Regions from separate parts of the Hafnia alvei genome, predicted to be linked through region 1. Evidence: predicted binding sites of a transcription regulator. Region 1 holds the regulator's gene; each other region holds the start of a gene.

Region 1 (3,184 bases):
ATCTCGTACGTGAGCCGCTGTTTGAATCGCCCTTTTGCATTATCGCCCACCGAGACAACCCATTTGCTCAGGCAAAATCGTTAGAAGAGTTGAAGCACGCAAAATGGTTGATACCCGAAACTGATATGGGCTACTACCAACAGCTAGAATTAGCGATGGGGAATTTTTACCTCCAGCTTAGCCAATCACCGATCCGAACCGACTCCGTGGTTTGCGCATTAAGCATGGTACAACAGGCACAATACCTTACCATCGTGGCTCGGGCGATGCGGGCGCCACTGGGGCTAGAGAATACACTCTGTTCATTGCCTATCGACGATCTACCCACCGCTCAGTATTGCGTGTTCTATTCACGAAAATCGCCGCTAACCTTAACAGCACGGCGATTCTTGGATTTATTGCGTTGGGAATGCCAGAACTATGCTTGGGAGTAGTCGTTACTCAACCACGATAGCCTCAAAGCTGTGGGTAATATTCACCGCTTGGCCTAACATCAGCGCTACCGAGCAATACTTTTCAGCAGATAATGCAACCGCACGTTCAACGGCTTTATCGGTCAGCCCTTTGCCGGTGACGATAAAATGCAGATTAATGTGAGTAAACAAACGAGGAGCTTCTTCGCGGCGCTCAGAGGTTAATTTCACTTCACAGTCGCGCACGTCCATTCGCCCTTTCTGCAAAATAGACACCACGTCAATCGCACTGCATCCGCCCGCAGACATGAGCACCATTTCCATTGGGCTTGGTGCTTTATCGCCAGCGTTTCCATCCATAAGGATCTGGTGTCCTGAAGCAGATTCACCCAGAAAAGTCATCCCTTCAACCCATTTCACTCGTGCCTGCATGTTTATCACCCCTTTGGTTAAATTTTGGCATCAGACTACGCTTTCTATGAAAAACAGGCAATCCGAGGCCTCACTTCTTGATGCTGAAGCGAGACAACACAAGACACCTGCACAAAGCTGTGCTACAAACTATGCCGAAATGGATCTTTATGGATTGAAACGGGTATAGATCAATAACTATAGGAAATAATTACCTTAGCCTATTACTCTATATCTCGATTATGAAGTGCTATAACAAGTTAATAAGCAAAGCCCCGTGCCACGATAAGCACACTGTCAGGATCAGTATCCCGATATTAGGGCAGCGATAACAACAGAGGATAATAGCGAATGGTTCTCGGCAAACCGCAAACAGACCCGACTCTTGAATGGTTCTTGTCTCATTGCCATATCCACAAGTATCCGTCCAAAAGTACCCTGATCCACCAAGGTGAAAAGGCTGAAACCCTGTACTACATCGTTAAGGGCTCCGTTGCTGTATTGATTAAAGATGAAGAAGGCAAAGAAATGATCCTTTCTTATCTGAATCAGGGCGATTTCATTGGTGAACTAGGCTTATTTGAGGAAGGGCAAGAACGTAGCGCCTGGGTTCGTGCAAAAACCGCCTGTGAAGTGGCTGAAATTTCTTACAAGAAATTCCGCCAGCTCATTCAGGTCAATCCAGATATTCTGATGCGCCTGTCTGCTCAGATGGCTAGCCGTTTACAGGTTACCTCTGAAAAAGTCGGCAACCTTGCGTTCTTGGACGTAACCGGTCGTATCGCTCAGACCCTGCTTAATCTGGCCAAACAGCCGGATGCCATGACTCATCCAGATGGTATGCAGATCAAGATCACTCGTCAGGAAATCGGCCAGATCGTTGGCTGTTCCCGTGAAACCGTTGGTCGTATTCTGAAGATGCTGGAAGATCAAAACCTGATCTCCGCACACGGAAAAACCATCGTCGTTTACGGCACTCGCTGATAAATGATGCCCGTGTAGCCTTGCTGCACGGGTTTCTTTAGCTATGTGGCGGCGGTTCATCTACCACCCGGAAGTCAACTACGCACTGCGTCAAACGCTGGTGCTGTGTCTTCCTGTGCTATTCGGCCTGTTGATAGGTAATCTACAACTCGGGCTGATGTTCTCTTTAGTTCCCGCCTGCTGCAATATCGCTGGGCTCGATACACCTCATAAACGCTTTATCAAACGATTAGTCGTTGGCGGCAGCTTATTTGCCTTCAGCAGTTTTCTGCTACAGCAATGCTTACTCTGGCAAATTCCCCTACCGTTGATCATGCTCGGTTTAGCCTTGTTACTGGGCGTTAACGGTGAGATTAGCCCACTTCACGCGCGGCTCATGCCTGCTGCGCTGGTTGCCTCTATTTTTACCCTGAGTATGGCTGGAAGCGTGCCTATCTGGCACGGGCCACTGCTGTATATTGTCGGCACGATTTGGTATGGCGCCTTCACTTGGTTTTGGTTCCTGTTGTGGAAAGGGCAACCGATCCGCGAAAACCTAAGCCAGCTATACATCCAGCTTGGCGACTACATGGAAGCCAAATACAGCCTACTAACTCAGCATATCGATCCTGAAACCGCGCTGCCTCCGTTGCTGCAACGCCAGCAAAAAGTGATGGATCTCATTACCCAGATCTATCAACAAATGCACATGCTGTCATTGGTGCACAACCCAGAATACAAACGCCTGCTGCGCTATTTTCAGGTCGCGCTAGACTTACAAGAACACATCACCGTTAGCCTGTCTCAGCCTGATGAAGTACAAAAGCTGGTAGAAAAAAGCCAAGCCGAAGCGATAATACGCCGCAATGCTCAGGTCATTACAGAACGGCTCAAAACGGTTGCCGACGATATTCTGTACCACCGCTATCCTCAGCACTTCTCGATGGATATTGAACTATCAGCGCTCGAAAAGCTGGCCAATCAGCATCCAGATAACCCCGTTGGCAAATTCTGTTACTACCATTTTAGCCGCGTGGCTCGCCTGCTAGAACGCCAACGCCCATTATATCAACGCAATCTGATGTCCACCCAGCAGCGGCTTCCTTTCTGGCCTGCGCTGCGTGCTTATCTTTCGTTAAAATCAGTAGCGCTGCGCAACGCCGCCCGTTTAGGCATAACGCTGGCGGCAGGTAGTAGCCTCGGCATGTTATTCCATCTGCCAAAGCCCTATTGGGTTTTACTGACGATCATGCTGGTGATCCAAAATGGCTATAACGCGACGCGAGTCAGGATCCAGCACCGTGCGCTGGGTACCTTCGTTGGGTTAATTGTTGCCGCAGGACTACTTCAACTCAACCTACCGCTGAACGTCACGCTAAGCTGCATGCTGGTGATAA
Region 2 (3,184 bases), 2.9 Mb from region 1:
CAACCATGCGTGCGTTACCGCACACTGTTCTGCGTGAATAGTTTGCTGCATTGGCGCACCCAGAAACTCCATATTGGCACCGAAATACAGGTTGCCGCTAACGCCGCGTGCAACGGCACCGACGTAAAAATTGGAGATTGCTGCCAGTGAGCAGGCGGCGGCCATAGGGAGCAGGGCAAATGCTAATTCGCTGTCGCTCATGCCGGTAGCTTGTTTCAGAACCTCGACTTGAGAAGCGGTGATAACCGCTTGGAAATCAGCATGATTGATAATCGGTGAGAGCGCCGCCTGCAAAGCGGCTGGCAGTTGGCTGAATGCCGCGTCGTATCGTGCGTGCATGGGGGAGCCTCTTAGTTAGTTACGGGAGAGTATTCTAGGCAACCGATTGGCTTTATTATGTGATTATTATCACTATTTTGATGTAATTAATGTAACAAATGAAAGAAGTGTGAGATGTATCGCGGGTTTTTGTGATTTCTGTTTCTTGCTGCCGCTTCATGAACCTCCCCATTTAGGGGAGGGATAGGAAGTGATCTTAGCTAAATAAATGCAACATCACAGGGAAAAGGAATGGCGCTAACAATGAAGTAATAATCCCGCAGATAACCAGTGCCAGCGAGCTGAATGCGCCTTCCTGAAAATCCATCTCGGCGCAGCGTGCGGTCCCAAGGGCATGCGAAGCGGTACCCATCGCCAAACCACGCGAGGCCTTGGTGCTAATTTTCATCAAGTTCAATAGGGTATGGCCAAATACAGCCCCCAGGATCCCAACGAAAATAACGCATACCGCACTGATTGCTGGGATGCCACCAATCGACTGTGACACGGCCATCGCAATTGGCGTGGTCACTGATTTCGGCATCACTGAAGCAGCGATTTCTGGCGAAGCGCCCATCCACAGAGCAATTGCGGTACCTGAAATCATGGCTGTGGCGCTACCGATAAAGCAGATAGTGATAATGGATTTCCAGCGTGCGCGGATCTGGTGGATCTGCTCATACAGTGGAAATGCTAATGCGACCACGGCGGGTTGCAGCAAACTGTTGAGCGTTGAACTGCCAGCAAAGTAATGCTCGTAAGGAATTTTGAGCAGTAATAGCAATGGAATAATAATTACCATTGATACGAGCAACGGATTCAATAACGGCATATTTAGCTTTTGGGCAATACGTCGCGCCCCAAAAAAGACTAATAGTGTGAGTGGTAAGGACCACCAAATATAAGCCATTATTTTTTCTCCTCGCTGCCGTCGGTAGCCTCACCGATGATGCGTTCGCGATGCACCATATGAGAGCTATAAGCAACGACAACCATAATAATCAAAGTACTCACTAGGCACGATACGACGATAGGCCCAAACTGCTTGGTCAGAACGTCGTAGTACTGCATCACGCCAACGCCGATAGGGACAAACAACAGCGCCATGTAGCGGATTAAGATATTACACCCGGGCTTCACCCATTTTGCCGGCATGATTTGTGACGCCAGCAGGGCAAATAGGATCAGCATGCCAATAATGCTGCCTGGAATTGTGATTGGTAGCAGCGTTGAGATGGCATTCCCTGCAAATAAGCACAGGTAAATTAATATGAAAGCTCTCAAATACTGCCAGCAAACTGAAAATGCTTTTGACATCAGTGAATACCTAAGAAAGAAAACGCATTCATCATACAATTAAAATCAGGAATGTGCTACCGATCACATCATGAAAACAAGTTATCGCAAATATGCCGTTTGTGAAGGTTTTCAGTCAGGAGCCCGTATCAGATGAGATCTTCGGAAGCATGGTTGGATGCGCCCGACAGTCTATAGCCGTACCAGAAAAATGCTAGACCAAAAAGTGATATCACTGCCAGTACGTAGAAAAGCGTAGTCGGTGGCGCGAAAGACAGCAAAAAGCCACACAGTATAGGGTTTACCGCGCCGCCTAAATTGCCTAAGTTTTGTACCCCATAATAGCTGCCTTTCAAGTGAGGTGGCGCAATAAAATCGATAAACAAGTATTCAACCGGGATCACAATCACTTCACCGAGGGTGAAGATCGCCATGGCGACCATCCAAATAGGAATGGAACGCTCAGCCAACGCAAACCCAATGAGCCCAAGACAGAAAAAGAGCGTGCCAAGCATTAGCCAGCGCAACAGATTTTCTTTATTCATTTTGCGGCTGAGCAAATACTGCAAGCCGATGACGACGGTTGCGTTCACCGTCATTACCGAACCAATCACTTGATAAGCAAACTGCGCATTGCTGACGGTAATGAGATACTGGGACAAGTAGCCAGTAAACTGCCCTGCAACCACTGCACCCATGGTGCTGCCAAGGGTGAAAAAGATCAGCCGCCGGTCGTGGCTTAAGACTTTAAAGGTGGCTCGAAAACTGAGCCGCTGCTCGGTAAACACCGCATCGCCGTTCGTCGGCGGAAGCCCGTAACCGTCTAAGCGTAGCCAAAGGGTGAGTCCAACGAGAAAGGCCAGTAGGCCAGAGAGCAAAAACGGCAGCATAGGATAGAATGACGCTGCGAAAACGCCGAGCGCTGGACCAACGGCCCAGCCAACCTTGACCAAGGTGTAATTCATAGAAAAGCCGCGAATGCGTTCACTCACCGGCAACCATTCGGCAAAGCAGGCTTTAATGGCAATGCTGAAAATAGAATAAGCGGCGTGCAGTAGCGCCAATACGGGCACCATCCAGAGCACGTCGTTAAGCCATGGCATAATACAAAACGTCAAAGCAAATAGGGCAATGCTGATAATCATCAAACGGTGTTTATCGAATTTATCAACCAGATAACCACCGTAAAAGCTGGCGACAATACCAAGAGCAAGACTGACACCTAAGACTAACCCCACGCTCTCAGGTTCAAGATGAAAATGCTCAGTCATATAGATGGTAATAAAAGGCAGCGTAATGGCGCGCCCTATAGTTAATATGAGCGATGAAATTAATAGCAGGGTAATTAGTGGTGGGAATCCTTTCAGCCTCATATATTGACATCTTATTAGGTGCAGTTTACGCATGGTAAAGGGGCGAACGATAGCTACTGAGTGTATTAGAAAAAACGGAGTCGGCTAGTCTAAACAATAAATTCAGTAAGTTATTTATAATTTATGACTCGTTTAGCGATCAATGACTGCCACAAACCAGAAATCGTAAAGAAAATACTGAAGTGAAAAATAAATGT
Region 3 (3,184 bases), 3.7 Mb from region 1:
TATGCCAGATCGTTTAAGAGATTGAGGTACACGGGTCTACCACCCCGCGGGGCGCTCCCTAAAATCAGGCTTTTAAATAATCGACATTAATCTATCGAGAGGTCAAAACCTCCAGCCCAACGAGCGGGCTGGAGATTGAGTAAAACCATTACAGCGCGAGGAAGAAACCAGCGATTGTGGCGCTCATCAGGTTTGATAACGTCCCTGCGGCCACGGCTTTCAGACCGAAGCGGGCGATATCATGACGGCGCGTAGGTGCCATGCTTCCCAAGCCTCCGAGCAAAATAGCCACCGATGAGAGATTCGCAAATCCACACAGAGCGAAGGAGATAATCGCTTTGGTATGGTCGGAAAGAACCTGCAAGCCCGCGGCGGTAACTTCCGCATCCGCTTTGAGGTATTCGCCAAAGTTCATGTATGCCACAAACTCATTCACGATAATCTTCTGACCAATGAAAGAACCCGCAATCTGGGATTCGCTCCACGGCACACCGATCAGATAAGCAATCGGCGAGAAGACCCAACCCAAGATCAATTCCAGTGAAAGCTGCGGATAGTCAAACCAACCGCCGATGCCGCCCAACATACCGTTCACCAGCGCAATCAGCGCGATAAACGCCAATAGCATGGCACCCACGTTCAACGCCAATTGCATACCGGATGCCGCACCTGCAGCCGCCGCATCAATCACGTTAGCCGGACGATCTTCTTCAGCAATCAGCGCCGCTGCGTCAGTTTTATCGTGGGTCTTTTCCGTTTCAGGCACAATCAGCTTGGCAAAGAGTAAGCCACCCGGCGCCGCCATAAATGACGCCGCAATCAGATACTCCAACGGCACGCCCATTTGTGCGTAACCCGCCAATACTGAACCCGCCACCGAAGCTAAACCACCGCACATCACGGCAAACAGCTCAGACTGCGTCATGGTGGAGATATATGGGCGAACCACCAAAGGTGCTTCAGTCTGACCCACAAAAATATTTGCGGTTGCAGACAGGGATTCTGTTCGGGAGGTGCCCAACAGTTTCTGCAAACCACCGCCGAGCAAACGGATCACGATTTGCATAATGCCGAGGTAATACAGCACAGCAATTAATGAGGAGAAGAAAACAATAACGGGCAAAACGCGCAGTGCAAATACAAACCCGCCACCGCCAAAGACTTCGAACATTTTGTCAGACACTAGCCCGCCGAAAATAAACGAAATCCCTTCATTTCCGTAGGCAATCACGTTGGCGACGCCAGAGGACATGGCACCCAACACATCTCGCCCTGTGGGAACATAAAGCACGAACGCGCCGATAACGACCTGAATAAGAAATGCGCCAATCACGGTGCGTAGGTTGATAGCACGACGATTGCTCGAAAGTAGCACGGCAATCAGAATGAGTACCGCCATCCCTACCACGCTCATAATAAGTTGCATGGAATAGTCCCTGTAACGCGTTAGATTTTTTGATTGAGTATCGACGAAAGATTCATATTGCCGATGGGGGCGATTATACCGAGGAGAGAGGAATTATTGGTCAGTGTCGTCACAGTTTTATACAACTTGAAGCATCTAAAATCATTAAAATGAGATGCACATCACATCAATGAAAACAGGTATTTCATCCGCATTTATAATAGTTAGCAATGAATCTAAAACAGCGCGGAAATACCGAACAATCTATCAGTATTTACCAATATGGCGTCGGCTATCACTGCGGGAGGTTCGGGTCTGAGTTGGCATAGCGTTTCGAATACCTGACGCACACGTTCAGGGCGGTTTGGCTCTCCTTGGTAACCCGCCAATGGCATATCGGGCGCATCGGTTTCCAGCAGTAATGCGCTTAATGGCAATTGGGCGATCACCTGCCGTGTTTTCTGCGCTCGCTCGTAGGTTATCGTGCCGCCAACGCCGATAAAATAGCCTAACTTAATGAATGCCTGAGCCTGTGAAAGGCTGCCAGAAAAACCGTGCACAACGCCACATCGCGGCACCGCGGCATTTCTTAACTCACGAGCTAGCTGATCGTGGGAGCGGCGCGAATGTAAGATCACAGGTAAATCATGCCGCTTGGCCAGCTTTAACTGAGCTTTTAGCAGCGTAATTTGTCGCTCAAGCTGTGGGTCGTCCATAAACAAATCAAGCCCAATCTCACCGATTGCGACTAGCTTATTTGGTTTCTGCGCCAAGGCCTGAGCAAGAACATCAATATCCTGCTCTCGATGCTGGGCGATATACAGTGGATGAAGACCTAATGCGGCGTATAGCATCGAGTAACTGTTCGCCAGTTCAAGCACTCGCTGAAAGCGCTGTGCGCTGATGGTTGGCACGATGATGCTACGCACTCCCTGTGCGTATGCCAGCTCAAGGCTTTCGGACTCATTACCGCTAAACGGCGGAAAATCAAAGTGACAGTGTGTATCGACGAACAGCGCATCAGCCATAGGAGCCATCACGTCGAACTGTCCTGCGAAGACGGTTTATCTGCTTTTTTGGCAGCGCTAGGGTCAATGGTGGTTTGCCGAGCGCTTTTATCCAAATGCACGCTATCAGGCAATATCAAAGACTTCTCCGCCACCATATTGGTTTGCGGTTCCGGCAGGACGATGCCATTTTTAGCCGCCGAGTGCGTTGCCGCCACAATTGGCACTTCAGGAGAAATCGTATCTGACGGCTGCAATAAACGACGAGAGAACGCTCGTTTGTCTGCATTGGTTTGATCTTCTCGTGGCAATAGCCAGTGCCCAACGGTGGCTAAGAAATAGCGACCACAGCGACGCCCGAGATGATAATCCGCATTTAAGGCAGCAGTTTTGCTCCCTAACGCATGGCTTGCCAGCGGCTTCGGCGGATAGATTTCAAATACCCTCACTTTGCCGGGCGGTTTCTCAATGAAACGCTGAATACGACGATAGCTTTTCTCATGGTACTTCATCATCTTGACCATTTGCTGCAGGCTACTTTCACCCAGCAGGGCTTCCATTCGACGCATCCACTTTGGGGTATAGAACATTTGTGATGGCACGGTGCGTATCACCACAATCGTATCCGCTCCGCGTCGATGGGCTTCGCGCACCGGGATCGCATCGCTTATCCCGCCGTCATGATAGCTCACACCGTCTAGCTCAACGCCCCAGCGATAGAATCCAGGGATCGCGCTGCTGGCTTTGATCACATCCAGCCAATTTTTACGCT
Region 4 (3,184 bases), 1.1 Mb from region 1:
TTAGCATAACGTGACAAAAGACATTATAGGTCAATTCTGATTAATTCATCTTACCAATATAGTCATGTTTTTATATTAAAAAAGAAAACGCTAAATAAACTAATGTGCGATGTCTTAGACATAAAAAAGGCTGCACCGTAAACGGCACAGCCTAATTAATTCAGCGAACGTAATTTATGATTAATTATTCAGCGCCTTGGCTGCGCAGATAATCTTCATAGTTACCAGAGAAATCAATTGTCTTGGTTGGCGTAATTTCTAAAATACGCGTCGCCAGAGAGCTAACAAATTCGCGGTCATGGGAAACGAAGACCAATGTGCCTTCATACATTTCCAGAGCCATGTTTAGCGCTTCGATAGATTCCATATCCATGTGGTTCGTTGGTTCATCCATAACCAAGATATTTGGACGCTGCATCATCAGCTTACCAAACAACATACGGCCTTTTTCACCACCGGACAGCACTTTAACTGACTTTTTAATATCGTCTTGGCTGAACAGTAAACGTCCAAGATAACCGCGAACAACCTGCTCGTCGTCGCTTGGCTGTTTCCACTGGCTCATCCAATCAAACAGGGTTAAATCTTCAGCAAATTCGCTTTCATGATCCTGCGCGTAGTAACCGATGTTGGCGTTTTCAGACCATTTCGCAAAGCCGGTATCTGGTTCAAGCTCGCCCACTAAGGTTTTCAGCAGCGTGGTTTTACCCACGCCGTTAGTCCCCAGAACGGCCAGTTTGTCGCCCACTTCCAGCAACATGCGTAGGTTTTTGAACAGCGGGCCATTATCAAAGCCTTTGCTTAAACCATCAATTTCCAACGCGTTACGGAACAGTTTTTTATCCTGTTCGAAGCGAATGAACGGGTTCTGACGGCTAGACGCTTTAACTTCATCCAGCTTAATTTTATCAATCTGGCGAGCACGTGAAGTTGCCTGCTTAGATTTTGAGGCGTTCGCACTAAAGCGGCTAACAAACGACTGCAGCTCAGAAATCTGTGCTTTCTTTTTCGCGTTATCAGACATTAAACGCTCGCGTGCCTGCGTTGCCGCCGTCATGTATTCATCGTAGTTGCCCGGATAAACGCGCAGCTCGCCGTAATCCAAGTCAGCCATGTGCGTGCACACCATATTCAGGAAGTGACGGTCATGGGAGATGATAATCATGGTGCTGTTACGTTCGTTCAGCACGGTTTCCAGCCAACGAATAGTATCGATGTCCAAGTTGTTGGTTGGTTCGTCGAGCAGCAGAATGTCTGGGTTTGAAAACAGCGCCTGCGCTAGCAAAACACGCAGTTTCCAACCTGGCGCGATTTCACTCATCAAGCCATAGTGTTGCTCAACGGGGATACCCACGCCCAGCAATAACTCGCCCGCACGCGACTCGGCGCTGTATCCATCCATCTCGCCATAGACGACTTCCAGATCGGCCACTTTATAGCCTTCTTCTTCCGTCATTTCTGGCTGTGAATAGATGCGATCGCGTTCGGCCTTCACGTCCCACAGTTCGGTGTGGCCCATGATAACGGTATCGATAACGGTGTAGTTTTCGAATGCGAACTGATCCTGACGCAGTTTACCCAAACGTTCGTTCGGATCGAGGAACACGTTACCGCCGCTTGGCACTAAATCGCCGCCGAGGATTTTCATCAGCGTGGATTTACCACAGCCGTTTGCCCCGATAAGACCATAGCGATTTCCGCCGCCAAATTTGACAGAAATGTTTTCAAACAACGGCTTACTGCCGAACTGCATCGTGATGTTATTGCTGATTAACAAGACTAGTACTCTTAAGAAATGTGATTTTGGGCACATTATGCCATAAGTTGGCGTTTTTATCGCCCCTATGAGTAAAGGGAATTCTGTTTTGACAGGCAATAAAAAAGCGCTGGAATAATCCAGCGCCCATAAACAAACAACTCATCGTTTTCAAACGGCCATAGGCCAACTCACTGAAATCAGAATGAGAAACAAGAGCAACCTAAAACGCCCCAAAATGCCTGCTCATCCGACACAGGAATTGCAGATTTACGTGCTTTATCATGTGAATGCCCATGCACACCGCAAGAACCGCAGCACTGATGCATTTGAGCCAAAACGCCGGCTTTATTCTCAACAGGTGGAGCAGAACGGTAATGACCCGGAACCTTAACCACCGGTGACCAGTCCGGTACTACTGGAATGGATGGCGGTGCCAACGGTGTAAACGCACCCGCGGCATACACCACTTTGCCATCCACAATCGTCATCACAGATTCGATACCTTTAATGGCCTCTTCCGCTACGCTGAAGAAATCTTGTGACAGCACAACCATATCCGCCAACTGTCCTGCTTTGATATGGCCTTTTTTGCCCTGTTCGTTAGAGAACCATGCGCTACCCGCAGTCCATAGATCCAAAGCCACGTCGCGTGGTAGACGATTGTTATCGTCGTACATCGCCATACCGCCAACCGTGCGGCCAGAAACTAACCAATACAGCGCAGTCCATGGGTTATAGCTGGCAACGCGCGTGGCGTCGGTTCCCATACCTACCGGCACCCCCATCTCCAACATTTTTTGGATCGGTGGAGTCTGTTTCACCGCGTCTTTGCCATAACGCTCAACATAGTATTCGCCTTGGAACGCCATACGATGTTGAACCGCAATCCCACCGCCCAACGCTTTAACACGCTCAATATTTTGCTCGGTGATGGTTTCAGCGTGGTCGAAGATCCAATGCAAACCATTGAAGGGAATTTCACGATTCACTTTCTCGAATACGTTAAGCATGCGCGAAATCGATTCGTTATAGGTGGCGTGTAGGCGGAACGGCCAGCGGTTTTCCACCAAATGGCGCACCACTCGCTCCAATTCGTCTTCCATACCTTCAGGTAAATCAGGGCGCGGCTGGAGAAAATCTTCGAAGTCAGCAGCAGAAAACACCAACATTTCACCGGCACCGTTGGCACGATAGAAATCGGTGCCCTGCCCCGGCGTTAGCATGTCGGTCCATTTCTGGAAATCTTCCAGCTCTTGCTTAGGGCGCTGCGTGAAAAGGTTATAGGCGATACGCACCGTCATCTGCTTTTCATCGTGCAGCTGCTGAATAATTTCGTAATCTTCAGGATAGTTTTGGAAACCACCGCCTGCATCAATGGCGCTGGTTACACCCAGACGGTTTAGCTCACGCATAAACTGACGGGTC

The links. Region 1 encodes CRP, which controls carbon source genes, mostly activating them, when cyclic AMP is high. Its sites were predicted from a motif close to ATGTGANNNNNNTCACAT; they were not measured.
Region 2: AB3Y96_RS07220 (CidA/LrgA family protein) is a predicted target of CRP. The motif match lies at 1,687-1,704, and genes of this name have one in related genera.
Region 3: AB3Y96_RS03545 (NupC/NupG family nucleoside CNT transporter) is a predicted target of CRP. The motif match lies at 1,576-1,593, and genes of this name have one in related genera.
Region 4: AB3Y96_RS15840 (ABC-F family ATPase) is a predicted target of CRP. The motif match lies at 1,796-1,813, and genes of this name have one in related genera.

The regions. Positions count from the first base shown of each region.
Region 1 is NZ_OZ061315.1:4,452,007-4,455,190, forward strand. It holds gene AB3Y96_RS20755 (LysR substrate-binding domain-containing protein) at 1-434, shown strand, start outside; gene AB3Y96_RS20760 (OsmC family protein) at 438-845, opposite strand; gene crp (cAMP-activated global transcriptional regulator CRP) at 1,176-1,808, shown strand; gene AB3Y96_RS20770 (YccS/YhfK family putative transporter) at 1,852-3,184, shown strand, end outside.
Region 2 is NZ_OZ061315.1:1,516,257-1,519,440, forward strand. It holds gene cdd (cytidine deaminase) at 1-339, opposite strand, end outside; gene AB3Y96_RS07215 (CidB/LrgB family autolysis modulator) at 536-1,228, opposite strand; gene AB3Y96_RS07220 (CidA/LrgA family protein) at 1,228-1,635, opposite strand; gene AB3Y96_RS07225 (MFS transporter) at 1,764-2,981, opposite strand.
Region 3 is NZ_OZ061315.1:723,879-727,062, reverse strand. It holds gene AB3Y96_RS03545 (NupC/NupG family nucleoside CNT transporter) at 149-1,414, opposite strand; gene AB3Y96_RS03540 (TatD family hydrolase) at 1,642-2,442, opposite strand; gene AB3Y96_RS03535 (patatin family protein) at 2,442-3,184, opposite strand, start outside.
Region 4 is NZ_OZ061315.1:3,321,781-3,324,964, forward strand. It holds gene AB3Y96_RS15840 (ABC-F family ATPase) at 185-1,777, opposite strand; gene AB3Y96_RS15845 (amidohydrolase) at 1,957-3,184, opposite strand, start outside.